2 regions of the Granulicatella sp. 20925_1_45 genome follow, and region 1 is predicted to be linked to the other one. Evidence: predicted binding sites of a transcription regulator. Region 1 holds the regulator's gene; the other holds the start of a gene.
What was found. The regulator HrcA, encoded in region 1, represses chaperone genes, less so after heat shock. The targets are predictions, from matches to a motif close to TTAGCACTCNNNNNNNNNGAGTGCTAA.

Region 1 (20,225 bases):
CGATTAATGTCGCTACTGCTGCCCCGACAACACCAAGAGCAGGTGCACCGAATTTCCCGAAAATAAATACATAGTTGAAGACGGCATTTGTGACGAAGCTACAAATTGTTGCAATAAGAGGAACCTTAGGACTTCCTGTCGTACGAAGAGCGTTTGTCATCGCAAAACTCCACGCTGTAAATACATAACTTAAAGCAGCCACACGTAAGTAATCCCCGCCGGACTGAATCACCAGTGGATCTTTTGTAAAAATATGTAGAATTTCATATGGGAATAATACCCCAAGAAGCATGAACACTACGCTGACAACTGTTGATAAAATCAGTGACATTTGATTGACTTCTTGAACCTTGTGCGTATTTTTAATTCCCCAATATTGTGAGAAAAGCACTGCTGAACCCGTATGAATTCCAAAGCAAATCAATGTAAACAAGAAAAATACTTGGTTTGCAAGTCCAACCCCCGCGATACTAGCATCTCCAAGAGAGGAAATCATAATTGTATCTAACGTATTCAAAAATGACGTTAATAAGCTTTGGAGCGATACCGGAATTGCGATTGCAAGCATTTGTCTATAAAAATGTTTGTTTTCTTTTTCCATTACTATCTCCTTTCTTTGAAATTAAAAGGGCGCTATTAACGCCCTTTTACAACTCATTATTTTTCTTCTTCGTTAAGGTTTAGAACTGACATGAAGGCTTCTTGTGGAACTTCAACTGAACCCACTTGCTTCATACGTTTCTTCCCTTCTTTTTGTTTCTCTAACAGTTTACGTTTACGAGAAATATCCCCACCATAACATTTTGCAAGTACGTTTTTACGCAATGCTTTAATGTTTGTACGAGATAAAATCTTATTCCCAATCGCTGCTTGAATTGGAACTTCGAATTGTTGACGAGGAATAAGTTTTCTAAGTTTTTCAGTGATTGCCTTACCACGATTATAAGCAAATTCCTTATGCACGATAATACTTAAGGCATCGACTACTTCACCATTTAACATGATATCCATCTTCACAAGGTTGCTTGCACGGTATCCGATTAAATCGTAATCAAGAGAAGCATACCCTTTTGTGCTTGATTTTAATGAATCAAAGAAATCAAAGATGATTTCAGACAGTGGCATTTCGTAAATGACGTTAACACGGTACTCATCTAGATAATCCATTGTCACAAACGTTCCACGTTTACGTTGGCAAATATCCATTACGCTACCAACGTATTCATTTGGTACCATGATAGATGCTTTTACGTAAGGCTCTTCGATGGATTGTACACTTGATTGGTCTGGCATTTCAGCAGGGTTTGAAACCACCACTTCTGTACCGTCAGTCTTTTGTACATGATAAATTACAGACGGAGCTGTTGTAATCAAGTCTAAGTCAAATTCACGCTCTAAACGTTCTTGAATAACGTCCATATGGAGTAATCCTAAGAATCCACAACGGAAACCAAATCCAAGTGCTTGTGATGTTTCTGCTTCGAATTGAAGCGCAGCGTCATTTAACTGTAATTTTTCTAATGCATCACGTAAATCATTATATTTCGATGAATCAATTGGATATAAACCACAGTACACCATCGGATTCATTTTACGGTATCCGTCTAACGGTTCAGCTGCTGGGTTGTTTGCTAAAGTAACAGTATCCCCTACACGAGTATCTTGGATAGTCTTAATGGAAGCAGTGATATAACCAACATCCCCAACCATTAAGTAATCACGACTAATTGGTTTTGGAGAAAAAATACCTACATCCACTACATCAAAAGTCTTTCCATTACTCATTAATTGAATTTTATCACCAGGTTTTACAATTCCGTTTTGAATACGAACATTTAAGACAACCCCACGATACGCATCATAGACTGAGTCAAAAATCAATGCTTGAAGAGGCGCTTCAAGGTCCCCAGTTGGAGCTGGGACTTTTTCTACGATTTGTTCTAAGATTTCTGGAATCCCAATCCCAACTTTAGCACTGGCAAGAACAGCTTCACTGGCATCAATCCCAATGACATCTTCTATTTCTGTACGAACACGTTCAGGGTCTGCTGCAGGCAGGTCAATTTTATTGATGACTGGTAAGATTTCTAAGTCATTATCGATCGCTAAATACACATTCGCTAATGTTTGTGCTTCAATCCCTTGAGCCGCATCTACGACAAGAATTGCACCTTCGCAGGCCGCTAAGCTTCGTGATACCTCATAAGAGAAGTCCACGTGACCTGGAGTGTCGATTAAGTGGAAAATACATTCCGTACCGTCTTTTGCATCATATGTTAATTCAACGGCATTTAATTTAATCGTAATCCCACGTTCTCTTTCAAGATCCATTGAGTCTAATAGTTGGTCTTGCATTTCACGGTCGGCAATAGTATCAGTCGCTTGCAAAATACGATCGGCCAACGTTGACTTTCCGTGGTCAATATGCGCAATAATCGAGAAGTTTCGAATGCGCTTCTGTCTTTCTTTCATTTCTTCTAAATTCATGAATAACTCCTTAATACACTACTACATTAAAATTCAAATCATTCTATCAAACTACAATAATAATGGCAAGAACAATTCAGCTAAGTATAAGAAAATAAAGAATCCTAATACGTCTGTAGCTGTTGTTACAAAAATCGTTGATGAAATGGCTGGGTCTAGATTTAGTTTCTTCAAAAGTAAAGGTACGAAGAAACCGAAGAATGCCCCTACCATTAAGTTCATTGCCATCGCTAAAATAACGATAATCGATAAGAAAAAGTTTTGATATGGGATGTAGAGAGCAATCGCTGCAAAAATCCCTGTGATAATTCCGTTGACTAATCCAAGCCAAATTTCATTTAATACATACTTCTTGTCTTTTTCCCACGTTAATTGTCCAATCGCTACCTCTTGGATAACGAGCGCTAATGTTTGAGAAGCTGAGTTTCCACCCATCCCGGTAATAATTGGCATTGCTACAGCAAGAACTACTACTTGTTCAATCGTGCCTTGGAATAAACCGACAACCGCACTTGCCATAAAAGCTGTTATTAAGTTAATTAAGAGCCAAGGCGTCCGTTTTTTAATCGATTCTTTGAAAGGTCCACCGATTCGTTCTGTTCCTTCAACCCCGCTGATTAATAACATATCTTCGTGGTGCTCTTCTTGCAAGACGTGAACGATATCATCGATTGTGATGATCCCAAGTAACACATTTTGCTTATTGACTACAGGTACAACAGATAAGTCATACTTCGTTGAGATACGAGCCACTTCTTCTTGGTCTTCTTCTGGTAAAACAGAGATGATATTCGTATGCATCACGTCATGCAAACTCTCGTCTAAATCATGTGTAAATAAATCGCGAATATCAATCCAACCAATTAATTTGCGTTGTAAACTCGTCACAAAAATAATGTTAATGACTTCTGAGTTTGGTGAAATCTCTCTTAATTTAGAGAGGGTCTCTTCTACCGTTAAATGTTCCTTCACTGTGATGTACTCAGTGGTCATAATCCCTCCGGCAGTATCCGGAGCATAATTCAACATGGTTTGAATATCATCTTGAGAACTTTGTTTCATCATTTTGATGTAACGTTTACGGATTCCAACTGGTAAATTCCCTAAAATATCCACGACATCATCGTTTGACATTTGTTGGAATAGTAAAGCTACACGTCTAAATGGGAGTTTCTCAAGCATTCGTAATTGGAATTCAGGTTCAGCAACTTCTAAGATTGAAGCTAATCTGGTATTTGAGATAGAGAACATGAAATTCTTTAAAACATCATCATCGACTTCTTCTAACGCCAAGGCGATATCAATCGGATAATTCTCATTAAAAAGCTCTCTAATTTTCTTTACGTCTTTATTCGACACAATTAAAGCAATATTATCTTTCATGACTCTTCTCCTTTCTTTTCCAATAGTACTAGTATAGCATAATTACCGTTCTATCAACAATTCACAAGTAGAAAAAGTTGCGCTATAATAATAGAAAATAATGCTTGGAGGTCTCCTATGAAAACGAAAGAAGAATGGATTAAAGAATTAGACTTAGAACCACATGTGGAAGGTGGTTATTTCCGTCAGACTTATAAAGCGATTGAAACGGTAGAATTACCAGATAAACGCATCCGTGCACTCTCCACCTCCATTCTGTTTTTATTAACGAATCAAAACCCATCTCATTTCCATTTACTTTCTTCTGATGAGATTTGGTACTATCACTTCGGTCATGCGCTTACCGTGCATATGATTCATCCAGATGGTACATACGAAGCTGTTGAAATTGGGCCTGGAAACGGACAAAAGCTCCAATTTACAGTTCCTGCTGGTGTCGTCTTTGGATCTACCATTGAATCGGACAACGAAGAAGACTTTGCGATTGTGAGTTGCAGCGTTACTCCTGGTTTTGAATACGAAGACTTCATACTTTATACTCGAGATGAATTATTAGAAAAGTATCCTGAGCACGAGAAAATTATTCGTCGCCTTGCTGTTATTTCTAAATAAACAAAAAGAACTTAGCAACCAAATGCTAAGTTCTTTTTCAATTTATTCAAATGTATCTTTAAAGGCGTTCTTCATTTTGTCGAAGAAGTTCTCTTCTCCATTATGAAGGTCCGTTCCTTCCTCACTAGCAAATACTTGTAACGCTTGTCTTTGCTTATCTGTCAGTTTCTTAGGAGTATCTACGATGACTTCTACATGTTGGTCACCGTTTCCTGTTCCGCGAAGTTTTGGAGCACCTTTTCCACGTAATCGTAAAATTGTTCCTGATTGTGTTCCAGCAGGAACTTTTAATTTCACTTTACCGTGAACAGTTGGTACATCTACTTCGTCTCCAAGAGCTGCTTGAGCAAAGTTTACATGGAGTTGATAGTAAATATCTGCTCCTTGACGTTTAAATGTCTTACTTTGTCCAACACGGAAGATGACATAGAGGTCACCATATGGACCACCATTGAAACCAACTTCCCCTTGGCCTTGAAGACGCATTTGATTTCCATCTTCAACCCCAGCAGGGACTTTTACTTTCACTTTATGCGTTTCATCTACTTGACCATGACCGTGACACGTTGAACATTTTTCTTTAATTTCTTGTCCTGTACCATGACACACATCGCAGGTTGTTTGGCTCATCATACGACCGAATGGTGTATTTCTTTCAACGTTAATCACACCAGCACCATGACATTTTGAACATGTTGTAGGATGCGTACCAGGTTTTGCACCAGTACCATGACAGGTTTGACATTCATCGCTGCGGTGATAATGAATGGTTTCTTCTTTACCAAAGATAGCTTCTTCAAATGTTAAATCCATGACATATTGAAGGTCAGCCCCTTGACGCGGCATGTTTGCACGGTCTGCACGACTACCTCCGCCACCGAAGAAACTACTAAAGATATCTTCGAATCCACCAGTAAAGTTTCCACTACCGCCGAATCCTCCGAAACCTTCAAATCCACCACCGAATCCGCCTCCACTAAATCCAGAGTTTGGATCGTAAGAAGCATGTCCGTATTGGTCATACGCTGCACGCTTTTGTGCATCTCCTAAGATTTCATAAGCTTCAGCGATTTCTTTAAACTTTTCATCCGCTCCAGGTTCTTTATTAATATCTGGATGGTATTTTTTAGATAGTTTACGATAAGCTTTCTTAATATCTGCTTCAGAGGCATCTTTGGATACGCCTAAAATTTCATATAAATCTCTTTTGGCCACTGAATTGCTCTCCTTTTCTTTCATAGTTTACAAAGGATATGGGCGTAAGGCCACTAAGTAGTCTTACACCCTATCGTTTTAGCAAATATTAGTCTACTTCTTCGAAGTCAGCGTCTACAACGCCATCGTTATTTGAAGATGCTTGTTCAGTTGCTCCTTCTTGTGAAGCACCAGCTGCTTGTTGAGCTGCGGCAGCTTGTTCATAAAGTTTAACAGTTAAATTTTGTACCACTTCATTTAAAGCGTCACGTTTTACTTTCATAGCTTCTAAGTCGTTTGCTTCTACAGCTGCTTTTAATTCATCACGAGCTGCTTCAGCTTTTTGAACGTCACTAGCATCTACTTTACCGTCTAATTCTTTCAATGTTTTATCAACAGTGAAGATTAATTGGTCAACTTCGTTACGTAAATCTACTTCTTCTTTACGTTTTTTATCTGCTTCAGCATTTGCTTCTGCATCTTTCACCATACGTTCGATTTCTTCATCAGATAAACCTGAAGAAGATTTGATTGTAATAGCTTGTTCTTTACCAGTTCCTAAATCTTTAGCACGAACATTTACAATACCGTTTTTATCGATATCGAATGTTACTTCGATTTGAGGCACACCACGAGGAGCAGCTGGAATATCTGTTAATTGGAAGCGACCTAAAGTCTTGTTGTCCGCTGCCATTGGACGTTCACCTTGTAATACGTGTACGTCTACTGCTGGTTGGTTATCCGCTGCAGTTGAGAATACTTGTGATTTGCTTGTTGGGATTGTAGTGTTACGATCGATTAATTTTGTGAACACGCCACCCATTGTTTCAATACCAAGTGATAATGGTGTTACGTCTAATAATACGATATCTTTAACGTCACCAGAGATAACCCCACCTTGGATTGCAGCACCCATCGCTACTACTTCGTCTGGGTTTACTGATTTGTTAGGTTCTTTTCCAGTTTCGTTACGAACAGCTTCAACAACTGCTGGAATACGAGTTGAGCCACCAACTAATAATACTTGGTCGATATCTGAAGCTGATAAACCTGCGTCAGCTAAAGCACGACGAACTGGTTCTTTTGTACGTTCTACTAAATCTTGAGTTAATTGATCAAATTTAGCACGAGTTAATGTTACTTCTAAGTGTAATGGGCCAGCTGCACCAGCAGAAATGAATGGTAAGCTGATTTGTGTTTGAGATACACCTGATAAGTCTTTCTTAGCTTTTTCAGCAGCATCTTTCAAACGTTGCATTGCCATTTTATCGCTTGATAAATCAATACCGTTATCACGTTGGAATTCTTCTACTAAGAAATCAATGATTTTTTGGTCGAAGTCATCCCCACCAAGATGGTTGTCACCAGCTGTTGATAATACGTCGAATACGCCATCTCCTAATTCAAGGATAGATACGTCGAATGTACCACCACCAAGGTCGAATACTAAGATTTTTTCTTCGTGGTCAACTTTATCAAGACCATATGCAAGAGCTGCTGCAGTTGGTTCATTAACGATACGTTCTACTTCTAAACCAGCGATACGACCAGCATCTTTAGTTGCTTGACGTTGTGCGTCGTTGAAGTATGCAGGTACTGTAATAACTGCTTTGTCTACTTGTTCTCCAAGATATTCTTCAGCATATCCTTTTAAGTATTGTAGGATCATTGCTGAAATTTCTTGAGGTGTATAAGATTTACCTTCGATTTCTACTTTATATCCTGTTTCGCCCATATGACGTTTGATAGATGCAATTGTATTTGGGTTTGTTACAGCTTGACGTTTTGCAACTTCACCTACTTGGATTTCTCCATTTTTGAACGCTACAACAGATGGTGTTGTACGGTTTCCTTCTGGGTTTGCAATAATTTTTGCTTCGTTACCTTCTAAAACAGCTACTGCTGAGTTTGTTGTTCCTAAGTCAATACCAATAATTTTACTCATATTTAATTCACTCCTATTAATGAAATTTATTATTTATTTTATGATTCGTCTTCTTATTGTGAGACGATGACCATTGCTGGTCGTAATACACGATCTTTTAATTTGTATCCTTTTTGATACACTTGTACCACGCGGTCTGCTTCTTGCCCTTCCTCAACAGGAACGGTTTGAACAGCGTGATGTAAAGTAGGATCAAAAGGTTGGTTTAAGGCATCGATTTCTTCGATACCTTCTTCTTTTAGTGCATAAAGGAAACCTTCATACACCATCTCAACACCTTTTTTAAGGTTTTGAGCTTCTTCTGATTCACTTGGAGAAGCGATGGCTCTCTCAAGGTTATCAATCACATTTAATAAGTTTTGCGCAAGACTTTGACTGCGATATTTTGCAGCATCTTGTCTTTCTTTTGCGTTTCTCTTTTGGATATTCGAGATTTCAGCAGAGAGTCGATATACTTGATCGTTCAACTTCTCTACTTCTTGTTGTAATTTCTCTTCATTCGTAAGTTCTGTTTTGGTTTCTTCAGTAACTTCTTCTTGAGGAGCTTCATCTGCAACAATTTTTTCTTCTTTTAATTCTTCTTTATTGTTTTGTTCATTTGTTTCCAAGATTTCATCTCCTTACTCTATAAGTTACGATAATAATCTTCTATCGTGGTTGCTAACTCTTCCCTGAGTCCTTTTACAATTGATAATACATTCGAATACGGCATATTCTTTGGTCCAAGAAGCGCAATCAGTCCTGTATCTTGGTTTGGAGTTTCGTAACTAGCTGTTACCAAACTAAAGTCACCAAGTAACGGATGATCCATTTCTGATCCGAGCCTAATTTGAATATCTTGATGATCATTTGTCACAAGTTGATGTAACTTCGACTGATCATCCATCAATTGATAAATTCCTTTGAGTTGATCCACATTAGCGTGATGATCAAAGTAATTTAACAAATATCTTCTTCCTGCAACATGCATTCGATCATTTTCGAAACGATTCATCATTTCTTGAATCACTTTGACGATTTGAATTTGTGAGTTCATGTAGCGGTTCATAAGGATTGGAAGATCCGTCTTTAATCGTTTAGCAACGATATCTAGCGGTACTCCAATTAATTCATCATTGATAATGCGAACCACTTTCTCTAAATCACTATCGTCAATAGCTCCCGGAACCGTATATACTTTATTTTCAACCAAACCATTACTGATGACTATGATTGCCATCACTTGATTTGGATTTAAACGAACAAGTCTAAATCCCGATAAGGTTGCTGTTTTCACTTCCGGTCCAAAAGAAATTGCTGTGTAGTTCGTTAATGTTGCTAGTATGTCAGCAGATAAACGAAATACATCTTGAATCTCTAATGTTGACTGTTGGAAAACTTCACGAATTTGATTTCGAACGCTTAAAGAAACAGGTTGCTTTTGTCTAGGTAGAATGTTGTCGATATAGTAACGATATCCTTTATTAGAAGGAACTCGCCCAGAAGAAGTATGGTTCTTTTCAAGATAGCCCATCTCTTCTAGCTTCATCATCTCGTTACGAATCGTCGCTGAACTAAATGGTAATTCAGCAACTTCCATCAACTTCTTCGACCCGACCGGCTCCAAAGTTTCCGTATATAATTGTATGATTAATTGTAAGATTAGCAATTGTCTATTGGTTAACATCATAGTCACCTCTCTTTAGCACTTGACTAAGACGAGTGCTAACCACATTTATAATTTAACACATTGGTCAAATTAAGTCAATATAAAAATACTAGGACTTTAGACTGATTTTTTGAAGGTTTTGTACTACAACTATTGCCGTAGATAAGGCATTTCTACTATATATTGAATGTCTTTTGGTTTTCCTTTATAATTTTTTTATAGAATAATCTATAAGTTTATAGAAAGGAACATCAAAATGAAGCTTAAACATTTCACACTTGCTTTTCTTTCAGTTTTCCTATTTGGCTTCTTTTTCTATAACAGCTCTATAAAAGCTGCTGAAAGTCAAACTGTTAATGTAACTACGGTGGATATAGATACATTAACCCCAACTGAATTAAGCAATATGATAAATGGTACTCCTTCGGGATCAGTTTCTTCGAACGCTACTGTAAAACTAGTTTATAAGAAGAAAGCATGTCCTGTTGATAAGCCAACATTACCAAATACTGGGGTTACAAGTAACTTAGCAGCAATCATTTTCGGTTCACTGCTATTAGTTTCTAGCTTACTTTTAGTTAAGTCTTCTAAAGGAAGAAAATTAATCATACTCTTCGTATTAGGTGGAACAAGTATTGCGCTAGCAACTCCTGCAATTGCTTCGACAATTGAAGTAATTGGTGAAACTAAACTGTTTTCTATTTCAGCTTTGAATGATATTACTATTCCAGAAATTGAGTGCTACGAGTATGTTGGTTACATTATACCTACTGTAGAAACGACAACTGTTGAGTCAACAACTTCAGAAACTGTATCAACTGAGACTACTGAAACAACTGAAGATACAACAATTGTAACAACAACTACCGAAGCGGAAACGACAACCGCTCAAACAGAGACAGAGGTAACTGTTCTCCCGGGAACACCATCTCCACCTTAATCAAAAGACAAGGGACAGCTGTTCTAGCTGTCCGTTTTTATTTCTATATTTTCCTTTGAAAGGAAAAATAATGATTTCACATTTCTTTGCAAATTTTCATTATTTCCATTATAATTTCATAAATAAAAAGAATGAAAAAAGAAAGGATTTATTATGAAATCATTCAAAAAATTAGTAGCCCTAATTTCTTTAGCGTTTTTAACAGCAATTTTCGCTTCTAATTTTACTTCTGCATATGCAGATAGTACGACTAAAGTGAACATCACGAATGTTGATATTGCTTCACTTTCTAATTCTGAAAAAGAATTAATCATCTCTGGGAACCCTTCGGGAGCAGTAAACTCTACTACTTCTGTAAAATTAGTTTACAAGAAAGTGGCTTGTCCAATTGACAAACCTTCTCTTCCTAACACTGGAACATCAACAAGTTTAGTGACACTTGGAGCTGGACTTTTAGTATTAGGTGCAGCCTATGCTCTATTAAAATCAAATAAAGGTAAAAAGTTAATTACTATTTTATTTGTGGTTGGAGCTGGTAGCATTCTTGTCGGATCTGTAGACGCTTCGCAAGTGACCTTAAACGGTGAAACTAAAGTAGTCTCTATTTCGCAATTAGAAGAAATTACTGTAGATGAAATTGACTGTTATGAATATGTTGGATATATCATTGTTAGAGGTGATGAAACAACAACGGTTACTACTGAAAGTGGAACTACTAAAGTAACAACAACTGAAACACCTACAACAGAGACACCTACTACTGAAGGTCCAACAACTGGTGAAACAACCACTGAGGAAACTACAGAAGAAACAACTACAGAGCAAACTGAATCTGAAGAAGAAGTAACTATAAAGCCAGGTACTCCTGCTCCAGCTTAAAGAACTCTATAAATACAATAAGAGGTAGATTTTACATCTACCTCTTTTAATTTACTTCATTCATATAAATGGTTTCATAAAACGGAATTAATTCCTTCAATGCGTCCGCAAGTTCTTCTTCAATTCCATCTTTGGTACTTTCAAGAAATACTGGCCTTCTTAAAATGACTTTACGTATTTCTCCTTCTTTGACAGCTTCTATTAGTTCATCTCTATTAGATACGTTTCCTTCGTATGCTGTTGCATTCTTTTGAAAATCAGATGCTACGTATAGAATGTCACGATTAGGTTCACATTCCAACACTTTGTTTTGTAACCTCAGAGAGCGTTCGTTCATTTTACGTTCGATAAAACTCAATTCTACATATACGCCCAATTTATCGTCATTATAAAACAACCGTAATGCAAAGGATGGATTTCCTTCATCTTGCCCCTCTTCGATAAAGTATCTCCAAAAAGCGGGTCTTGCCACTTGAGCTTGATTCATCCATTGACTAACTCGGTCCATGCGAAATGACTTAAAGTTCTTCTGAAACACTTCTGTTAACTTCGTGAATTCCTGTCTTGCATCTTGGCCAGCTTTCTTCAACTGTTCCATTTCTACTGCAATTTCTGGAAATTTTACTGGATTTTTATATTTAACTTTGTCATACCGAAAGAAATAACTCATCTTTTCAATTGAAATCATGATTTTCCTCCTGAATATGGCTCTTCAATCGGTCAATCATATAGACACCCACATCTATAATTGGAATATTTGAGAGCTGTTCTAATTCTCTCTTTACATATGGAAAATGTGTACACCCTAATACGACAGCTTCGATTTCTGTACTCTCAAAATAATGGAAAAGACTTTGAAAATCAAATTGCTTAATAATCTCCTCTTGGGGTTTGCCAGTTTCAATCGCTTTAACAAGTTCTAACATCGTCACACCAAAAACCTTAAGATTAGGATTGGCAATATATAGATTGTTTTCTACCCCAGTTAACCCATGAGAATTAGCTGCCATTACAGCTAAATAATCATGTTCTACTCCAAGTGTTCGATACATTTGCATCGGAGTAATCATTGGGAGTTTATATTCGTCTTGCAATTTATCAAAATTTACAACAGAACTGAGTGAATTACAATAAACAAAAATAGCATCGATGTCATTTTTCATCCCATCAATCACACTTCTAATATACTGATCTCTTTCTTCTTCCTCTAAGGATTGAAAAGTTGTTTGTTCGACTGGATTATTAGAAATAGGAACAGAGATTGTTCGAGTGAATCCATTTTTCTTTAATAAATCGACACCTAACTTCGTGTCCATTGGTGTTCCTGCCATTACAGCAATCCGCATTTACATTACTCCTTTATAAAAAATAAGGATGAACACTTGGCTCACCCTTATTTCGATTCATCATTATTTAGTTGCACGACGTACGTATGTACCTTCTGCAGTGTTAACTTCTAAGTACTCTCCTGCTTCGATGAAGTCTGGAACGTTAACTACTAAACCTGTTTCCATTGTAGCTGGTTTACCAGAACCTGTAACTGTAGCACCTTTGATTGATGGTTGAGTTTCAGTAACTTGTAGTACAACTGTTGATGGTAATGAAACCCCGATTACTTCAGAACCGTAGAATTGGATTTTAACTTCCATGTTTTCTAAGATATATTTTAATTCTTGTTCGATTGTTTCTTCAGGAATTTCGTATTGTTCGTATGTTTCTAAGTCCATGAATACTCCAACGCCATCTTGGCTGTATAAGTATTGAACATCTTTAGTATCGATATGTGCACGTTCTACTTTTTCATCAGGACGCATTGTTGTGTCTACTGTTGAACCGTTACGAACGTCACGGATTTTCATACGCATTACAGTGTTCCCTTTACCTGGTTTGTGGTGGCTGATTTCCAACACTTTAATTAATTTTCCATCAAGAATGAATGTCATTCCAGCTTTTAAATCACTTACGTTAATCATTTTCTGACTCCTTTAGTTAAAATTTTACTTTCTATTTATACCACATTTTCTTAAAAAATGCACTCTTTTCAGTAATTTTTTAATCTACAAGATTCCAACACGTTTAAAGATTAAATCTACATTCTTGATATGGTAGTGATAATCGAACGCATCATCTAGATCTTCTTTACTTAGAGTAGCCGTAATTTCAGGTTGCTCTTCTAAAACAGAACGGAATGGTAATTTTTCATCCCAAGCTTTAGCTGTACATGGTTGTACTAAATCATAAGCTTTTTCACGACTCATTCCTTTGTCGATCAGCTTCAATAATACTCTTTGACTGTAAATTAAGCCAAAAGTCGCATCCATATTGCGTAACATATTTTCTGGGAATACCGTCAAGTTCTTAACGATATTACCGAAACGACGAAGCATATAGTTCAATAAAATCGTGCTATCTGGAATAATAATACGTTCTGCTGAAGAATGCGAAATATCGCGTTCATGCCATAAGTTCACGTTCTCATACGCAGTCACCATATGTCCTCTGATCACACGAGCCAGTCCAGCCATATTTTCAGAACCAATTGGATTTCGTTTATGTGGCATTGCTGAAGATCCTTTTTGCCCTTTTGCAAAGAACTCTTCTACTTCACGTGTTTCAGATTTTTGTAGCCCACGGATTTCTGTCGCGAATTTTTCGATACTTGTCGCAATTAAAGCGATTGTAGAAAGGTAATCCGCATGTAAGTCACGAGATAAAATCTGTGTAGAGATTTCTTGAGGACGAATCCCTAATTTACGACATACATATGCTTCCACTTCAGGAGAAATATTGGCAAATGTTCCAACTGCTCCACTAATTTTACCAGCTTCAACCCCTTGGGCTGCACGTTCGAAGCGTTCAATATTCCGTTTCATTTCTGAATACCATAACGCTAATTTTAAACCAAACGTGGTTGGTTCAGCATGAACTCCATGCGTTCTACCCATACAAACCGTATCTTTATAAGCTAAGGCTTTTTCTTTAATGATTTCTAGGAAGTCTGCTAAGTCTTTACGTAAAATATCGTTGGCTTGTTTCAACTGATAACCATAAGCTGTATCCACCACATCTGTACTCGTTAATCCGTAGTGAACCCATTTCTTTTCTTCACCAAGACTTTCAGAGACACATCTTGTAAATGCAACAACATCATGTCTTGTTTCTTCTTCAATTTCCAAAATACGTTCTACCGTAAATTTTGCGTTTTTACGAATCTTTTCTACATCTTCTTTTGGGATTTCTCCTAATTCAGCCCAAGCTTCATCCGCTAAAATTTCAACTTCTAGCCAACAGTTATAACGATTTTCATCAGACCAAATTTTTGCCATTTCTGGACGTGTGTAACGTGTAATCATGATTTCCTCCTAATACAACTCCATAGTAACATGCGTGATTCCAACTATATCATACGGATCTGAAACTACTTCAAATCCAAGTGATTCATATAATTTTACTAAATGTGCTTGTGCATGGACTTCAATGACAGTATCCACAAACCACTCTTTGCATACTTCTTTAGCGCGTTCTAACAATGCACGACCTTTTCCTTTGCCTCGGTATCTATTATCTATTAATACTCGACCAAGAAGGATCTTCTCTTTTTCAGGAATAATGCGTAAATAAGAAATCACTTCATTAGCATCATTCATCTCAAATAGATGCCAGGAAATTGTATCGGTATCATCGATTTCTTGATAATTCAACTTTTGACCCACAATAAAGGTTTCAATTCTAGCTTTATAAATGGCTACAATCTCTTCTTTTGTTAATTCATGGTAATTCTTTAAATACCACATAGAGAATCAACCTCTCTTCGCTTTGAAATAATTTCTTGTATTTTCCTCATCTTGTTTCAATTGGTCAATCAAAGCCTCAATACCGTCAAATTTCAATTCTGGTCTTAAATACTTCAACCATTTCACACGAACTGGTAAGTGATAAATATCTTTGTCAAAATCGAGTATGTTTACTTCGATCGTTACTTTATGGACATCATCAAAAGTTGGATTAATGCCAATCGATGCCATTCCTGGAAGCCATTGACCTTCTACTAGCATTTCAACGACATAAACACCATTTTTTAATAGGAATGTATCATTTGACACTTCAATATTCGCAGTTGGGAACCCAAGCATTTTACTGCCTCGTCCAAAGCCATGAACAACGACTCCATCCATCATGTAGTCATATCCTAACAATTTATTTGCTTCTTCAATACGCCCTTCTTGCAATAAATCTCTCACAGCTGTCGAACTAATCTTCCCACTATCGTTCTTTTGTTCAGAGATGGTAATAATCTCAAAACGATTCGAAGCATACTTTGGTAATAATTCCATGTTCGCAATGTCTCTCTTGCCATAAGTGTAATCAAAACCAGCTACAATGACTTTTGCATTTAATCCAACAATATATTGTTCGACAAATTCTTGCGGAGTGAGAGCTCCAAATTCCTTAGTAAAATCAACTAAATAGAAAATATCAACACCTAGTTCTTCTAATAATTCCTTCTTACGTCCTAGTGGGGAGACATATTGAATGCTCTCAGGATCCACGTTTTGAAAAATAACAGATGGATGCTGATTAAAAGACATCACTGCAACTTTAAAGCCGCGTTCCTGTCCGACTCTTTTGGCAGTAGTAATCACTTCTCTATGCCCTAAGTGGATTCCATCAAAGAAACCTAAAGCAAGGACAATCGGTTCTTGAAGTACCCACTCTTTTTTATAAGGGTGTGTTAACTCTATTGTTTGCATTCTTCTCTCCTTTCTATAACATTTTTATTGGTTTTAATAAGCCTTTTTTTATCGGATGAGGAGCATAAATTGAAACGAGTTGCCCTTCATAATAACAAGCTGTCGGCGATTCAATTTGAGGAAATTCAGATTGTAATAATAGCGCACCATTTTTAAAACGAATGAATTCATCTTGGGTCAAATCCATTCGTGGATAGTCTTTAAAAACTAAATCAACTGGTTTTAGGACTTCTTGCGCTTTATCTTTTTGAGCAAGTCTATTTAGGTCTTCTAACGTTATGCAATCATCCGTTTGAAAAGGTCCGCTTTTCACTCGGGTTAATTGAGACATATGCGCTTCAACCCCCAGCGCTCTTCCTAAATCAACAGAAAGGGTTCGAACGTAAGTCCCTTTACTACAACTCACTTCAAACTTCCATGATTGCGTCTTCGATTCCTCATTATAAACAGGTTCTGAAATTCGTCTGAAATCATAAATCATTGCTTTTCTGATGGGACGTTCTACCTCTTCTCCAGCTCTTGCATATTCGTAAAGACGCTTCCCGTTCACTTTAACCGCAGAATACATCGGTGGAATCTGAGTAATTTCTCCAATGAAACTTTGCATTTTTTCATCTATTTCTGGAATAGAGAAAGGATATTCAATTGGAGATGAAGCAACAATTTCCCCATGTGCATCTTCGGTCTCGGTTGAAAATCCTAATGTAATTTCACCTTGATAAACTTTATTGGCTTCGTGAAGATTCTCAACAACCTTAGTCGCTTTTCCAATACAAATTGGTAACACTCCATCTACTTCAGGATCGAGCGTTCCAGAATGGCCGACTTTTTTTGTTTTTAATAATTTTCTGACCTTATAGACACAGTCAAATGACGTCATGCCTTTTTCTTTCCATAACGGAAGGATTCCGTCCATCCCATTCATCACCTCAGACTTTACATTTGCTAACCTATTGTATCATAATTCACCCTTTTCCACATAGATTATGAATATAGCTTTTTATGCGAAAAATATGGTATTATAAATAAGTAAACTTATTTGATAGGAGTGACTTTAATGTCTAAAGTATATATTGTAACGGACTCAACAGCAGATTTAACTGAAGAAGAAGTAAAACAATTTGAAATCTCTATCGTTCCAATGAACATCTCAATCGATGATGAAAATTATATCGATGGCGTAACAATTACTAAAGAAGAATTTAAAGAAAAAATGATTGCAAGTGCTGAGCTTCCAAAAACAGCTCAACCTTCTATTGGACGTTTTGTAGAAGTATATGATGAACTTGGCAAAAACGGAGATTCTGTGATTTCAATTCAGATGATGCGTTCAATAAGCGGTACTGTCGACGCTGCTCGCCAAGCAGCTGACATCACAGAAACAAATGTCACTGTTGTTGATTCGGACTTCACTTCCAGATCCATGGGGATGATTGTTAAAGAGGCCGCTAAAGCAGCTCAGGATGGAAAAACAGTTGAAGAAATTTTTGAGATTATTGAAGATGCTAAGAAACGCACTACTCTTTATTTAACAGTTGTTAACTTAGACAATTTAATTAAAGGTGGCCGTATTAGCCAACTAATGGGAATGTTCTCTAACTTACTGAATATCAAATTATTCCTTCAAGTCATTAACGGGAAAATTGAAATCATCCAAAAAGGACGAGGCTTAAAATCGCTTCAAAAGAAATATGATGAAATCTTTGAACAGATGAAATCAGCTCCAAAGGGGATTCAAGAAATCGGAATTATGCATGCAGGCTTAAGTGACTTTAACGAAGGAAATATCGCTCGTGTACGTGAGTTATTCCCTGATGTACCACTAACAATTGTAACAACTTCACCAATCATCATGAGCCATACAGGCGTAGATGCAATGGCCATTACTTACTTAGAAAATAAATAAAAAAATAAGCAACTAACTCTCAAAGCGAGAATTAGTTGCTTTTTTGTTAGTTTAATATTTGTCCAATAAAGATACCAACATAAGTACCAATAATGTATCCAAGCGTCCCTACAAGCATTGTAGGAGCTACGAAACGATGCCATCCTTTAGAGATAGCCATCGCTGCAGCTGTTGTTGGTCCACCGATATTTGCGTTTGAAGCAAGAATGGCTTCTTCCACTGTGAATCCGAAAATTTTTGCACCAGCAAATGTCACTGCCATGTTCACAAAAACCATGATAGCACAGAACACTAATAACAATGGAGACTTTTCAATGATTGCTCCGATTGAAGCTGGAATTCCGATAACCACGAAGAATAAGTATATCAAGAAAGTTCCAATTTCATTTGCTCCACTAATCTTCTTGAAGTATTTTGCAAAAATCGTTGAGCAAGCTACTGTTAAAGTAGTTAGAATTAAATATTTATTCGAAACTAGTTGAATAAAGCTGTTATCCCCTAGACCGGAAATAAATTCAGATAAAGTAAAGCTAATTGTTACGATAATAACAGAAATCGCAAAAACAAACGCTACATCTTGAACAGTGATAATTGTATCTTTGCCATAAGCTTTTTCTTCTTCCTCTTTGACACCTTCTGTATAAGCAAATTTAAAATGCTTTTTGAAGAATCCAATTGAAGGAATCATCAGTAAGATTAAGAAATAGAATACCATTAATAAGTTATCCGCAACTGTTGCAGCAGAAATCAATTCTTTTGGAATCTCAAAAGCGGATGAAACAGCAACAAAGTTTACTCCTCCACCGATATAACTTCCAACCATCATTCCAGCGATATGGTTTAGTACTGGAATAGCTTTAGATAAGGCTAAATACCCTAGTACTGCCCCAAGAACAGTCCCTACAGAACTGATTAGGAAGATAGCTAATAATCGTCCACTCTCTTTCCAAATTTGTTTTAAATCGCATTGGAATAAAAGCATTGGGATGGCTAAAGGAACAACAACTCCCCAAACTTGATCATATACAGGCGATTCTGTAGGAATTACTCCTAAATTACTTAATGTCGCTGCCATTAACAGACCTATAATCGCTCCACTAATCTTTGCAGCCCATTTATATCGATTTTCTAAAAAGATACTGATAGTCGCAATCCCAACGATAATAGACCACAATACCCATGTATTATTTGCATCAATCATAAAACACCTCTTCTGGCTTTTTAAATACACACGAAAATTATCATATATGATAATTTTTTACTAAAAAGGCAAAAGAGTTGTTTCTGTTTGATGTCCTTTTGCCCTTAAAATTATTATCTTTGTTCGTCTTCTTCTTGAATTGATTTTAAAAGCTCATCGATATGATTACCGTAATCCACTGATTCATCACGTTTAAAAATCAATTCTGGAGTCTTGTACAATGAAAGACGTTTGCCTAATTCACGACGGATTAAGCCTTTTGATTTTTCTAAACCACGTTCAGTCGCTTGACGTTCACTAGCTAATTTTTGAAGTGTTGTATAGTAGATAGTTGCAATTTGCAAATCACCAGTTACTTCTACTTCAGTAATTGTAATTTCTTGTACACGTGGGTCACGCACTTTTTTAGATAGGATATCATTTACTTCTCGTAAAATTTCTTGTGACACACGTCCAACTCTAAAGTTTGCCATTTTGTCTCCTTTCCAACGAAAGAGGCACTGCAATCAGTCCCTCTTTGTTCTAGTTAAATCATAAATTTCTTCTTAAATTTGGTCGATTCAAAGCGAATTTTCTCGCAAAAGCTAAACAGTCGGTCTCACACTATTTGGATAACGGCTTGAAAATTCTGAATCGACGTGCGTTTCCCGAAACATCCGCACGACTATTCTAGTCGCTTACGGTGTTCCGGTCCAACGGTTCGATTCAACCCGAATTTTCTCGCACTATTTATATAACGGCTTGACCTCCTAGCTTTGGCGTCCACTTCGTTAAGCTTCGTAAAATCTTTGCGATTTTCCTCTCCTTAACTCCAGTGTTCCAAAGCTAAACAGTCGGTCTCACACTATTTTCTTTTAATCTCGACCATTTCGTATGCTTCGATGATATCGTCTACTTTAATATCGTTGTAGCCTTCAATCATGATACCGCATTCGAATCCAAGTTTAACTTCTTTAGCGTCGTCTTTGAATCGTTTCAAGCTTGCTAATTCACCTTCGTAAATAACAATGTTATCACGGATTAAACGAACTGAGCTTGAGCGTTTAACAACACCTTCTAATACGTATGAACCAGCAATTGTTCCAAGTTTAGATACAGTGTATGTTTCACGGACGATAGCTTGACCAGTGATTTTCTCTTCGAATTCTGGATCTAACATACCTTTCATCGCTGTTTCAATTTCATCGATTACGTTATAAATGATACGGTGTAAACGAATATCTACTTGATCAGATTCAGCTTGAATCTTCGCTTGCGGCGTAGGTCTTACGTTAAATCC
Region 2 (12,483 bases), on a different contig from region 1:
TGGGGACGTCGTTGAAATCTTCCTACCAGGAAATGATGCGACGGCCTTTCGTATTGAGTTCTTCGGAGATGAAATCGAAGCCATTAAAGAAGTCGATGTGTTGACGGGTGAAATCAAAGCGACTGTGGAACACGTACCAATCTTCCCAGCAACGCACTTTGTGGCCAATGAAGACCAAATTTCACGGGCCGTAGCGACGATTAAAGAAGAGCTTGCGGAACGACTGCAAGAATTACGGGACAACCACCAGTTACTCGAAGCGCAACGCTTAGAGCAACGGACCAACTATGATATCGAAATGCTCCTAGAGATGGGGTACTGTAACGGGATTGAGAACTACTCCCGACATATGGATGGCCGACGTCCAGGACAACCACCGTATACTTTATTAGACTTCTTCCCGAAAGATTCACTCTTCGTGGTCGATGAGTCGCATATTACGATGTCACAAATTCGTGGCATGTATAACGGGGACCGTGCTCGTAAGGAGCAGTTGATTCAATACGGCTTCCGCTTACCGAGTGCTTTAGATAACCGTCCATTGCAGTTTGAAGAGTTCGAGGAACGCGTGCCTCAAATCATTTACATTTCGGCGACTCCAGGGCCTTACGAATTGTCTCATACACCAACAGTTACCGAGCAAATCATTCGTCCAACCGGCTTACTCGATCCGCCAGTGGAAGTGCGTCCAATTAAAGGACAGATTGATGACCTTATTAGTGAAATTAACTTACGTGTCGAACGCAATGAGCGTGTCTTTATTACGACATTGACCAAGAAGATGTCAGAGGACTTGACCGACTACTTAGAAGAAGTGGGCATTAAGGTGAAGTACTTGCATAGTGACATTAAGACATTGGAACGTACGGAAATTATCCGTAACTTACGACTCGGGGAATTCGACGTGTTGGTCGGAATCAACTTGCTTCGTGAAGGGTTAGACGTGCCGGAAGTATCCCTTGTGGCGATTCTGGATGCGGATAAGGAAGGCTTCCTTCGTAGTGAACGTGCTCTTGTTCAAACGATTGGACGTGCAGCACGTAATGCGAACGGTCGCGTGATTATGTATGCCGATAAGATTACGGATTCGATGCAAAAAGCGATTGATGAAACGAATCGTCGTCGTGCCATTCAAGAAGCGTACAATAAAGAACACGGTATCGTACCGAAGACTATCGTGAAGAATATCCGCGATTTAATTGCGATTACGCACGAGGTCGAAAAAGAAGATGCACCAACGACTGCAAAAGACTTCAAGAACATGACGCAAGAACAACGCCGAGAAGCGCTCGAGTTACTCGAGTTGGATATGCGTGCGGCAGCCAAAGACCTCGATTTCGAGAAAGCAGCAGACTTACGCGATGTGATTCTCGAATTGCGTGCCGAGTATCGCTTATAAGAGGTCAGATTTATGAAATGGAAATTAACAAAGGACTTACCAGAACTGGAAGGAAAGATTTTTCCAAGCCAAACGGAGGGATTTTACTTTCAGGTGGTGAGTGCCAGCAAAAAACTAGGCTTAGAAATCGTAGCGATCGATGAGGTTAACGAGCGCTACACCTTATTCGATATACCAACAACGAGTAGCAGTATCGCTCAAGCCTTGCGCGAAGAGGCAAGTGAGCTAGCGTTCCAATGGATGCATCCTGAGCAATCGAGTATCAAAGAAGCACGCCAGAAGTGGACGAAGTGGATGACCGAAAATATCGTCCCGTACCATGGCAATCCGTTCGAGAAGACGGAGGCGATGGGCTTTATGGTCGAAGATAAAGGCAAATGGTATGGGCTCATGATGGAAGTGCCGCTTCAAAAACTAGGAGTAGCTTCAAAGGCGAACGCCCTTGTTTTGAACGTGAAGATTCATCCGGAAGACAAGGAACGACTCGTTGCGACTGACGGGATTTTCGAAGCCTATCATATGAATAAGAAGCATTGGATTTCAATTGCGCTGAATGTGTGCACAGATGATGCACTCATCAAAGAGTGTATCTATACTAGCTACAAATGTGTTGCGAAGAAAGACAATTCTTTACTTTCAACGAGAGATTCGCTATAATTTTCAACATAGCGTTTTAGCAAAAAGGAGATTTTTTTATGGTAAATATTGCAATTGTAGGAGCGACAGGTGTCGTTGGAACAAAAATGATTGAACGTTTAGAAGAAAGCAACTTACAAGTAGAGCACTTATATCTACTTGCTTCAGCGCGTTCAGCAGGGAAAGTACTACAGTTTAGAGGAAAAGATTATGTAGTCGAAGAATTAACGGAAGACTCCTTCAAGCGTGATATTGACTACGCCATCTTCTCAGCAGGGGGCGGCACTTCATTGAAATTTGCGCCAATCGCAGAACGTGACGGCGTAATTGTTATCGACAATTCAAGCGCATGGAGAATGGATCCAGAGATTGATTTAGTCGTGCCAGAATGTAACGCACCAACATTAGAGCGTAAGATTATCGCAAATCCAAACTGCTCAACAATCCAATCGGTTGTGCCATTACGTCCATTGCATGATGCATTTGGGTTGAAACGTGTGGCGTATACAACTTATCAGGCTGTTTCAGGTTCTGGACAAGCAGGGATTAATGATTTAAGAAATGGGGAAAAAGGGGAAGCTCCAACAAACTACCCACACCCAATTTATAATAACGTATTGCCCCATATCGATGTGTTCTTAGAAAATGGCTATACAAAAGAAGAAATGAAAATGATTCAAGAAACTCGCAAGATTCTAGGCTTATCAGATGATGTAGCCATCACTGCTACTTGTGTGCGTGTGCCAGTATTCAACTCACACTCTGTAGAAATCAATGTGACTTTCGAAAAAGATACAACACCTGAAGAAATTCGTGCGATTTTAGAAAAAGCACCAGGCGTAATCGTATTAGATAAGCCTGAGGAAAATGTATATCCAACACCATTACAAGCAACTGGGCATGATGAAGTGTATGTAGGACGTATTCGCCGCGATATTTCTCAACCAAACAGCTTCCACATCTGGTGTGTGGGCGACAATATTCGTAAGGGTGCAGCAAGCAACGCCATCCAAATTGCGGAGTATATTGAGGAGCACGGTTTACGTAAATAATTAAATAGAAGACTGGGCATCTGGGTGACAGTATAGTGAATAATGTTGATTACTCCAAATCCTTACGGATATCTTCATAATAGCTATAACGTTGCACCGGTTCGAGCCTAGGTCTCTCACCTTTAAAGCCTCAAAGGGAGCGTACGGAATAAAATTCCTACGCTCCCTTTTTCGCATTTAATGCTATCCCACGTTATAGCTATTATAGAATCCGTAAGATTTTTCGTAATCAACTTTCTCATAAGAAAGAGTTGCCCAGTCTTCTAATGATTATTTGCTCCAATAAACCCAACTGTGGGGAAAAATTAGTTTTGTATCATTAATGATACATCTTTAGGAAATTAAAAGTGAGTGTAACATTTTTGTTACGTAACATAATTGTTACATCCTAAAAAACAAAAATAGGAAGCAAGTTTTTCCGCTTTTGAAGAGGATAAAATGTGATACAATAAAAGTACTATGGATGTAAAAGGAAGTACGCGTGTGAACAAGTTAAAACCTTATTTAAAGCCATATCTGAAAGAAACGATATTGGCACCTTTATTTAAATTATTCGAAGCGATTCTGGAATTGTTTGTGCCACTAATCATGGCGGTCATTATCGACAAAGGAATTGAAAACAGAGATACTGCGCTGATTCTCCAACAAGGAGCGATTCTTATTGGACTCGGAATGGTTGGTGTAGCTGTGTCGATTACCGCTCAGTATTTTGCGGCAAAGGCGGCAACTGGATTTACCGCTGATGTGAGACAGGCACTCTTTTCAAAAATTCAATACTTTAGTTTCTCGCAACTCGATGCGCTTGGAAATGACACTTTACTGACGCGATTGACGAGTGATATGAATCTCGTGCAAAACGGGTTGAACATCGCGCTTCGTCTATTGCTTCGTTCGCCGTTTATCGTCGGTGGAGCGATTGTGATGGCCTTTGTCGTGAATGTGGAAATGGCATGGACGTTTGCCATTACCGTTCCAATCTTAGCAGTTGTCGTATTCGGGATTATTTACTGGACGATTCCGATGTATCGCCGTGTGCAAGGGCAACTGGATCGTATTATGCGCCGCGTGCATGAAAACTTACTCGGTGTGCGTGTGATTCGTGCATTTAACCGAGAAGAAAAAGAAATTCAGTCGTTTAGAGAAGATACTGAAGCGTTGAATCAGGCGCAACAAAAGGTGAGTGGTCTCTCAGGAGCTATGAATCCTATTACGTTTGTAATTGTGAATGTGGCCCTCATCGTCATTCTTTATGGTGGAGCGATTAAAGTGGATACAGGAACCTTAACGAAAGGGGAAGTCATCGCTTTAACAAACTACATGTCACAAATTCTAGTGGAACTTGTGAAGTTTGCGAACCTTGTCGTATTGATGACAAAATCAGTAGCGAGTGCAGAGCGTGTTGATAACATTCTATCGATTGAAGCGGATATGGTCGAAGGAACTGAAGAGGTTCATCCTGAAGGAGAAGTGGCGGTGGCGTTTAAAGACGTGACGTTGACGTATCAAGGAGACCAAAACGCAGCGTTGAACCATATCTCATTTACCGCGCTGAAAGGACAGACCATCGGCGTTATCGGTGGGACGGGTAGCGGGAAATCGTCTCTTGTCAATATGATTCCTCGTTTCTATGATGCGACCCAAGGGACTGTAGAGGTGTTCGGGGCAGACGTTCGTCGCTACCGTTTTGCATCGCTTCGTGGAGCGGTCGGAATGGTCTTGCAAAAGGCGCAACTCTTCCGTGGAACGATTGCTGACAATGTTCGTTTTGGAAATGCATCTGCTTCAAGTGAAGTGGTTGAACATGCACTCGGTATCGCCCAAGCCAGCGAGTTTGTACAGACGAAAGAAGGCGGACTTGATTATAGCATCGAACAAAATGGTCGCAATCTATCCGGTGGGCAAAAACAACGGATGACGATTGCGCGTGCGATTGCTAAACAAGCACCGATTTTAATTCTAGATGATAGTGCTTCGGCATTAGACTTTGCGACCGACGCGAAATTGCGTGAGGCGATTAAGAACCAAACGCCACGTCCAACAACCTTTATCGTGTCGCAACGGGCGGCGTCTGTGCAGTATGCAGACTTAATTCTTGTACTCGATGAAGGAAATCTTGTCGGAAAAGGCACGCATGACGAGCTCTTAGCCAACAATGAGATTTATCAAGAAATTTACTATTCACAATTTCCAAAGGAGGATGAAGCATGAGACAGAAAACTCAATGGGAAACCATCCGTAAAGTTCTCCGCTACATCCGTCGCTACCGTATCTATTTCGTAGCGTCCATTCTTTTGGCGAGTGTGAATGTATTCGGAACGTTAATGATTCCGAAATTAGTCGGAGAAGCCGTAGACCAAATGCTGGACACAGGCCAAGTGTTCTATGAAGGACTATTTGCCATCCTTTGGCAGATTGCACTCTTTACAATAATAGCTTCTGTTGCGCAGTGGTTTATGAACCTCAGCAATAACAAGATGACGTACTCTGTGGTTCGTGACCTTCGTAGAGACGCGCTTGAAAAAATCGAAACCTTACCGCTCAGTTATTTAGATATTCATCCAGCCGGAGAAATCGAGAGCCGTATCATTGCGGACGCGGATCAATTTGCGGATGGATTATTGATGGGATTCACGCAGTTATTCACGGGTGTGATGACCATTCTGGGGACCTTAGTCTTTATGCTGAGCGTGAATATGACATTAACGCTGGTAGTAGTCGTGGTGACGCCAGTATCCTTTGTGATGGCTAGCTTTGTTGCGAAGAAATCCTATCATTTCTTTAAACAACAATCGGAAATTCGTGGCGACCAAACCGCCTATATGAATGAGATGATTGAGGGAACACGAGTGGTTACGGCCTTTCAACAACAAGAAATGGTCATCGAGGACTTCGCGGTGATTAATAAGGAGTTAACGGATGTATCGCTCAAGGCTATCTTCTTCTCGAGCATCACGAATCCGGCAACGCGCTTTGTCAATAGCATCGTCTACACCAGTGTGGGCGTGTTCGGGGCTTTCTTCGTGATGAGCGGTGGCGTGACGGTGGGGCAACTGTCATCCTTCCTAAGTTACGCGAACCAATATACGAAACCATTCAATGAAATCTCAGGTGTGATTACCGAATTGCAAAATGCGATTGCCTGTGCCAACCGTGTGTTTGAACTGTTGGAACAACCTTCTGAGAGTCCAGAGCGCAAAAATGCTGTGTCTCCTGAAAACTTTGACGGAGCGGTGGAATTTAGCCATGTGGACTTCTCTTATGTGAAAGACCAACCGCTGATTGAAGACTTCTCGCTTGAGGTCAAACCAGGGCAACGTGTGGCGATTGTCGGTCCAACCGGAAGTGGAAAGACGACATTGATTAACTTATTGATGCGTTTCTACGATATTAATAGTGGAAAATTAGCCATCGATGGCCATTCGATTGAAGACATCACTCGTCAAAGCCTACGAAATGGATTTGGAATGGTGCTTCAAGAAACATGGCTTCAAACGGGAACTGTCCGTGAAAATATAACGATGGGAAATCCAACGATTAGCGAAGAAGAGATGATTCGCATCGCCAAACTCTGTCATATTCATGGATTTGTAAGCCGTCTGCCACAAGGATATGATACGGTGATTTCAGATGACGGTGGGGACTTCTCGCAAGGGCAAAAACAATTGCTCTGCATCGCTCGTGTGATGATGGGACAACCTAATATGCTGATTCTTGATGAAGCGACTTCTTCCATCGATACGCGTACCGAGTTGAAGATTCAAGAAGCCTTTCAACATCTGATGGAAGGACGCACGAGCTTTATCGTGGCGCACCGCTTATCGACCATTCGTACCGCGGATGTGATTCTCGTCTTGAAAGACGGACATGTCATTGAAAAAGGAAATCATGCCAGCTTGATGGAGCAACGTGGATTTTACTACAATCTCTATCAAAGTCAGTGGCAACAGTAAACTAAAAAAAAGCGTAGGCTCTATAAAAAAGAGTCTACGCTTTTTTGAATTGTTGAAAGTGCAAAATTATCATATATGATAATTTCAAACGATTATGAATTGAATTCTTCTAGCGCTAGAGACGCTTCTTCCCATTCCGCAAGAAGTGTTTCTTGGCGCTCGAGAAGGGCTCCTTCTTCGGTTGAGAGGGCAGCAGATTTATCTGGGTCAGAATAGTTTTCTTCCAGCGTCATCGCCTCATGCACTTGTTCGAGTGCAGTTTCGATATCATGCATCTCCGTTTCTAGTTGCTCGATGCGACGAGTGAGCGTACGGATTTGACGTTGCTCTTCTTTAGAGGCATGGTAGCTGGCTTTGGCTTCTGTCATCTGCTCGGCCGTTGCTAGTGGGGCATCCTTGGCTTCTTGCAATGCAGCGAGTTCTTCTTTCTCTTGTTTTTTCTCGAGATAGTAGTCGTAGTCGCCTAAATACAGCGTGCTGCCAGTTTCTTCGATTTCAAGAATAGCCGTTGCGACCTTGTTGATGAAGAAACGGTCATGCGACACGAAACAAATCGTGCCGTCGTAGTCGATAAGGGCATCTTCGAGGACTTCTTTACTGTCGATGTCCAAGTGGTTGGTTGGTTCGTCAAGCAGTAGGAAATTATCATGTTCAAGAGACAGTTTGCAAAGTGCCAAACGGGCCTTTTCACCCCCGCTGAGTTGAGCGGTTGTTTTCTCGACGTCGTTGCCTGAAAAAAGGAAACTGCCAAGAATCGAACGGATGTCTTTTTCAGGCATCGTTGAGTGACGAGACCAGAGTTCTTCTAGAACCGTTTGATTCGATGAGAGGCCGGCCAAGTTTTGGTCATAGTAACCGACTTGAACGCCAGCACCTAAGTCGATTGAACCTTCGATTAAAGGTAATTCACCCGTAATAGACTTCAAGAGAGTAGATTTTCCAATACCGTTAGGCCCCACAATCGCGATGGCCTCACGCTTGCGAAGCTGGAAGGAAATCGGACCACTCAAGGCTTCGTGGTCGTAGCCGATATAAGCATCAGTTACTTGCAGCACTTGGTTTCCGGATTCGCGTTCCACGGTAAATTCAAAACGAGCAGAGCGCTGATCGCCTTTTGGTTTCTCTAAGCGTTCCATTTTCTCGAGCTTCTTACGGCGTGATTGGGCTCGTTTTGTAGTTGAAGCGCGCACTAAGTTTTTCGCGATGAATTCTTCTAAGTCGTGAATCTCTTGTTGCTGCTTCTCGTAGGCTTTTTGTTTGAGTAAATAGCGTTGCTCGCGTTCTTCTAAGTAGTGCGAGTAGTTTCCTTTATAATATTCGCAGGCCTTATGACTGATTTCATAGACTTCGTTACACACACGGTCCAAGAAGTATTGGTCGTGGGATACGATGACAAGCGCGCTACTTGAAGAGCGTAAGTAGTCTTCAAGCCACGTCAATGTTTCAATATCCAAGTGGTTGGTTGGTTCGTCTAAGATGAGTAAGTCGTGTTTCTCTAATAAAATACGAGCTAGTGCCAGACGAGTGCGTTGGCCCCCAGAGAGTGCTTGAATCGGTTGATCGTAGTCTTCTGGATAGAAACGGAAGCCGTGAAGCACGGTGCGAATCTCAGACTCGTAACCATACGCGTTCTTTTGGTTCAATTCTTCTTGAAGCTGGTCGTATCGTTTTAAGGCGAGTTCGTACGCAACTGGGTCACTAAGAAGGTCAGGGTCACCGAGTTGTTCGGCGGCTTTTTGCGCTTGTTTCTTCAAAGTTTCTACGTCTTCAAAGAGATGCACCATTTCTTCCCAAACAGTGCGGGAAGACTGGATAGCAGCGTATTGGTCTAAGTAGCCAATCGAGAGGTCTTTCTTCTTTGACACAGCGCCAAGTGAAGGTTCTTCGATTCCAGCCAACATTTTTAATAGCGTGGATTTTCCAGTACCATTTCGCCCAACGATGGCAATGCGTGAATTTTCTTGAATATGAATCGTAATATTTTCAAATAGGACTTCATCCGCAAACGTACGCGCGAGTCCTTGTCCTTGTAGTAAAATCATGACGGGTCCTTTCAAAGTAGTTTCAGTTTATTTTAGCATAAAAAAGAGGGGGAACAATATTGATACGCGTTCTTCTTTGCATTCACATTCACAATAGGGAGGTTGTGAAGAAAAAAGCACAAAGCCTTCTGTATATAAGCGAAACTTAGGAATGTTCGTGAGGTACAAGCAAACTGTTTGTGAAATGAAATGTCGTTGTGATAGAATACGCATGGAAATAAAAGAAAAAGGGAGTCTTATTCATGAAAGATTTAAACGAATTAAAAGAAATCGAAGTGCCACGCGCAACTGCGAAACGTTTGGCTATTTATCATCGTTACTTACGTTTCTTGCATGATGCAGGAAAACGTCGCATCTCATCAACTGAATTAAGTGAAGCCGTAAAAGTCGATAGCGCAACAATCCGTCGTGACTTCTCATACTTTGGAGCTTTAGGAAAACGTGGATATGGATATGATGTAGAATACTTATTAGAATTCTTCAGCCATACTTTAAACCAAGATCGCCTAACAAACGTCGCTCTAGTAGGGGTTGGTAAATTAGGACAAGCGCTCTTAAACTACAACTTCCACCAAAGCAACAACGTGCGTATTAGCGCAGCGTTTGACGTAAACGAAGACATCGTTGGAACAATCCAAACAGGTGTGCCAGTTTACAGCATGGATGAAATGGTAGAACAATTGAAAGTTCAACAAATCCAAGTGGCCATCTTAACAGTGCCTCAAGATGTAGCTCAAGAAACAGCAGACCGCTTAGTAGAAGCAAATGTTCGCGGAATCTTGAACTTCACACCAATCCGCTTAGACGTACCAGAAGACGTTCGAGTTCAAAACGTGGACTTAACAAACGAACTTCAAACACTAATTTATTTCTTGGACAACCAAAAATAATCTATTGAAAGGCATCCATATAGGGTGCCTTTTTTGTATAAAAAATAAGCACTAATCCAATCCGATTTGCGGAGCGATTAGTGCTTTTCTTTTGGTTCTTTATCGTCTAGTGAATCCTCGTCATCGGGCAGATTCTCGATGAGATTAGCGAGTTTTTTCAACTCGTTATAGGTGCGAAGCATGTTGATACTTGTTACGATGCTTGTCGTTGCGAATAGACAGCAGAATAATGTGATAAAGTCAAATCCATTTCCAGGATAATGCGTCGTTGCTAGAAAGATAAAGAAGACGGCTAATATGATTTCAAAATATAGTTTTCTAAAGAAACTTTTTCGTGTCATCGCAATCATCCTTTCCTGTCAAAATCTTACAAAATTCCAGACAAATAAGCAAGTATTTATTCTTGATTTTTCCTGACCAAATGAGTATCATAAAACTATGAGTTAGCACTCAGTGTTTTTGAGTGCTAAAAAAGATGAAGGAGGATTTCATATGTTAAAGCCTTTAAAAGATAGAGTTGTTATTCAAATGGTAGAGCAAGAAGAAAAAACTGCTGGAGGATTATTCCTACCAACAACTGCTCAAGAAAAATTACAATTTGCAAAAGTCATCGCAACAAGCGAATTCACTGCTGCAGAAGACCGTCAAGTAGCGGTTGGCGATAAAGTCGTTTTCGAGAAATATTCAGGAACAGAAGTTAAATTAGATGGTCAAGAATATATCATCGTGAAAGAAAAAGACATTATCGCAATTGTTGAATAAAGGAGGATACAACTATGGTGAAAGATATTAAATTTGCAGAAGACGCAAGAAGCGCCATGCTACGTGGTGTGGACGTTTTAGCGAACACAGTAAAAGTAACATTAGGACCAAAAGGACGTAATGTTGTATTAGAAAAAGCATTTGGGTCTCCACTGATTACAAATGATGGGGTAACAATTGCCAAAGAAATCGAATTAGAAGATCACTTCGAAAATATGGGTGCAAAACTCGTGGCTGAAGTAGCTTCAAAAACAAACGATATTGCCGGTGACGGTACAACAACAGCTACTGTTTTAACACAAGCTATCGTTCGTGAAGGATTGAAAAACGTAACAGCTGGCGCAAACCCAGTAGGCATCCGTCGCGGGATTGAACTTGCAACAAAAGCAGCTGTTGAAGAATTACATCGCATTTCTCGTCCAGTAGAATCAAAAGAAGCCATCGCACAAGTTGCGGCCATTTCTTCAGGTTCAGCTGAAGTCGGTGAATTAATCGCTGAAGCTATGGAAAAAGTGGGTAACGACGGCGTTATCACAATCGAAGAATCTAAAGGGATTGAAACAGAGTTAGATGTTGTAGAAGGAATGCAATTTGACCGTGGTTACTTATCACAATATATGGTGACAGATAATGACAAGATGATTGCGACTTTAGACAATCCATTTATCTTAATTACAGATAAGAAAGTATCAAACATCCAAGAAATCATTCCATTATTAGAACAAATCGTTCAACAAGGACGTGCGTTATTAATCATCGCGGATGACGTGGATGGCGAAGCTTTACCAACATTAGTATTAAACAAATTACGCGGAACATTTAACGTGGTAGCTGTAAAAGCTCCAGGATTCGGTGACCGTCGTAAAGCGATGTTAGAAGATATCGCTGTGTTAACTGGTGCTCAAGTTATTACAGAAGACCTTGGCTTAGAATTAAAAGACGCAACATTAGCTCAATTAGGGACAGCTGGTAAAGTTGTAGTTTCTAAAGACAGCACTACAATCGTTGAAGGTGCAGGCTCTAAAGAATTAATCGCGAACCGTGTTGCTTTAATTCGCGCACAAGCACAAGATACAACAAGTGATTTTGACCGTGAAAAATTACATGAACGTCTTGCTAAATTATCAGGTGGGGTTGCCGTGATTAAAGTCGGTGCCGCTACTGAAACAGAATTGAAAGAGAAAAAACTTCGCATTGAAGATGCCTTAAACGCAACTCGCGCAGCGGTTGAAGAAGGAATCGTTTCAGGTGGGGGAACAGCTCTTGTGAACGTTCAAAAAGTCGTAGACGCTCTTGAATTAGAAGGCGACTTAGCTACAGGTGCGAAAATCGTATCTCGTTCATTAGAAGAACCATTACGTCAAATCGCAGAAAATGCGGGTCTTGAAGGTTCAGTCATTGTTGCTCGTTTGAAATCTGAAGAAAAAGGAATTGGATACAATGCCGCTACAGATGAATGGGTAAACATGATTGAAGCAGGTATCGTGGACCCAACAAAAGTAACACGTTCTGCTTTACAAAATGCTGCATCTGTTTCAGCATTATTATTAACAACAGAAGCTGTTGTAGCTGACAAACCAGCTCCAGTAGCACCACCAATGCCAGGGATGGATCCGGGCATGGGTATGATGTAATCAAAGAGGGGTGAAAGTTTTTCACCCCTCTTTTTCTTTTTGGATAAAAACACCGCAAGGTGCTTCCCGACAAAAGTGAACGAAGTTCAAAACTTCGAACACTGAAGGATTTGTTTAT

Region 2: the regulator HrcA is predicted to act here: its motif matches at 10,413-10,439, upstream of groES (co-chaperone GroES).

Annotation. Positions count from the first base shown of each region.
Region 1 covers NZ_JAPWBR010000007.1:31,877-52,101, reverse strand. The annotation lists gene O3798_RS03705 (MATE family efflux transporter) at 1-601, opposite strand, end outside; gene lepA (translation elongation factor 4) at 658-2,487, opposite strand; gene mgtE (magnesium transporter) at 2,539-3,870, opposite strand; gene O3798_RS03690 (cupin domain-containing protein) at 3,988-4,482, shown strand; gene dnaJ (molecular chaperone DnaJ) at 4,525-5,721, opposite strand; gene dnaK (molecular chaperone DnaK) at 5,786-7,621, opposite strand; gene grpE (nucleotide exchange factor GrpE) at 7,675-8,229, opposite strand; gene hrcA (heat-inducible transcriptional repressor HrcA) at 8,247-9,290, opposite strand; gene O3798_RS03665 (LPXTG cell wall anchor domain-containing protein) at 9,637-10,209, shown strand; gene O3798_RS03660 (LPXTG cell wall anchor domain-containing protein) at 10,363-11,088, shown strand; gene O3798_RS03655 (HI_0552 family protein) at 11,135-11,776, opposite strand; gene O3798_RS03650 (glutamate racemase) at 11,763-12,434, opposite strand; gene efp (elongation factor P) at 12,498-13,061, opposite strand; gene purB (adenylosuccinate lyase) at 13,146-14,441, opposite strand; gene O3798_RS03635 (GNAT family N-acetyltransferase) at 14,451-14,882, opposite strand; gene ribF (riboflavin biosynthesis protein RibF) at 14,889-15,839, opposite strand; gene truB (tRNA pseudouridine(55) synthase TruB) at 15,853-16,755, opposite strand; gene O3798_RS03620 (DegV family protein) at 16,897-17,745, shown strand; gene O3798_RS03615 (DUF819 domain-containing protein) at 17,792-18,946, opposite strand; gene rbfA (30S ribosome-binding factor RbfA) at 19,060-19,419, opposite strand; gene infB (translation initiation factor IF-2) at 19,791-20,225, opposite strand, start outside.
Region 2 covers NZ_JAPWBR010000031.1:1,395-13,877, forward strand. The annotation lists gene uvrB (excinuclease ABC subunit UvrB) at 1-1,399, shown strand, start outside; gene O3798_RS08385 (MmcQ/YjbR family DNA-binding protein) at 1,412-2,056, shown strand; gene O3798_RS08390 (aspartate-semialdehyde dehydrogenase) at 2,095-3,087, shown strand; gene O3798_RS08395 (ABC transporter ATP-binding protein) at 3,547-5,295, shown strand; gene O3798_RS08400 (ABC transporter ATP-binding protein) at 5,292-7,037, shown strand; gene O3798_RS08405 (ATP-binding cassette domain-containing protein) at 7,130-9,079, opposite strand; gene O3798_RS08410 (redox-sensing transcriptional repressor Rex) at 9,322-9,969, shown strand; gene O3798_RS08415 (hypothetical protein) at 10,047-10,310, opposite strand; gene groES (co-chaperone GroES) at 10,462-10,731, shown strand; gene groL (chaperonin GroEL) at 10,746-12,365, shown strand.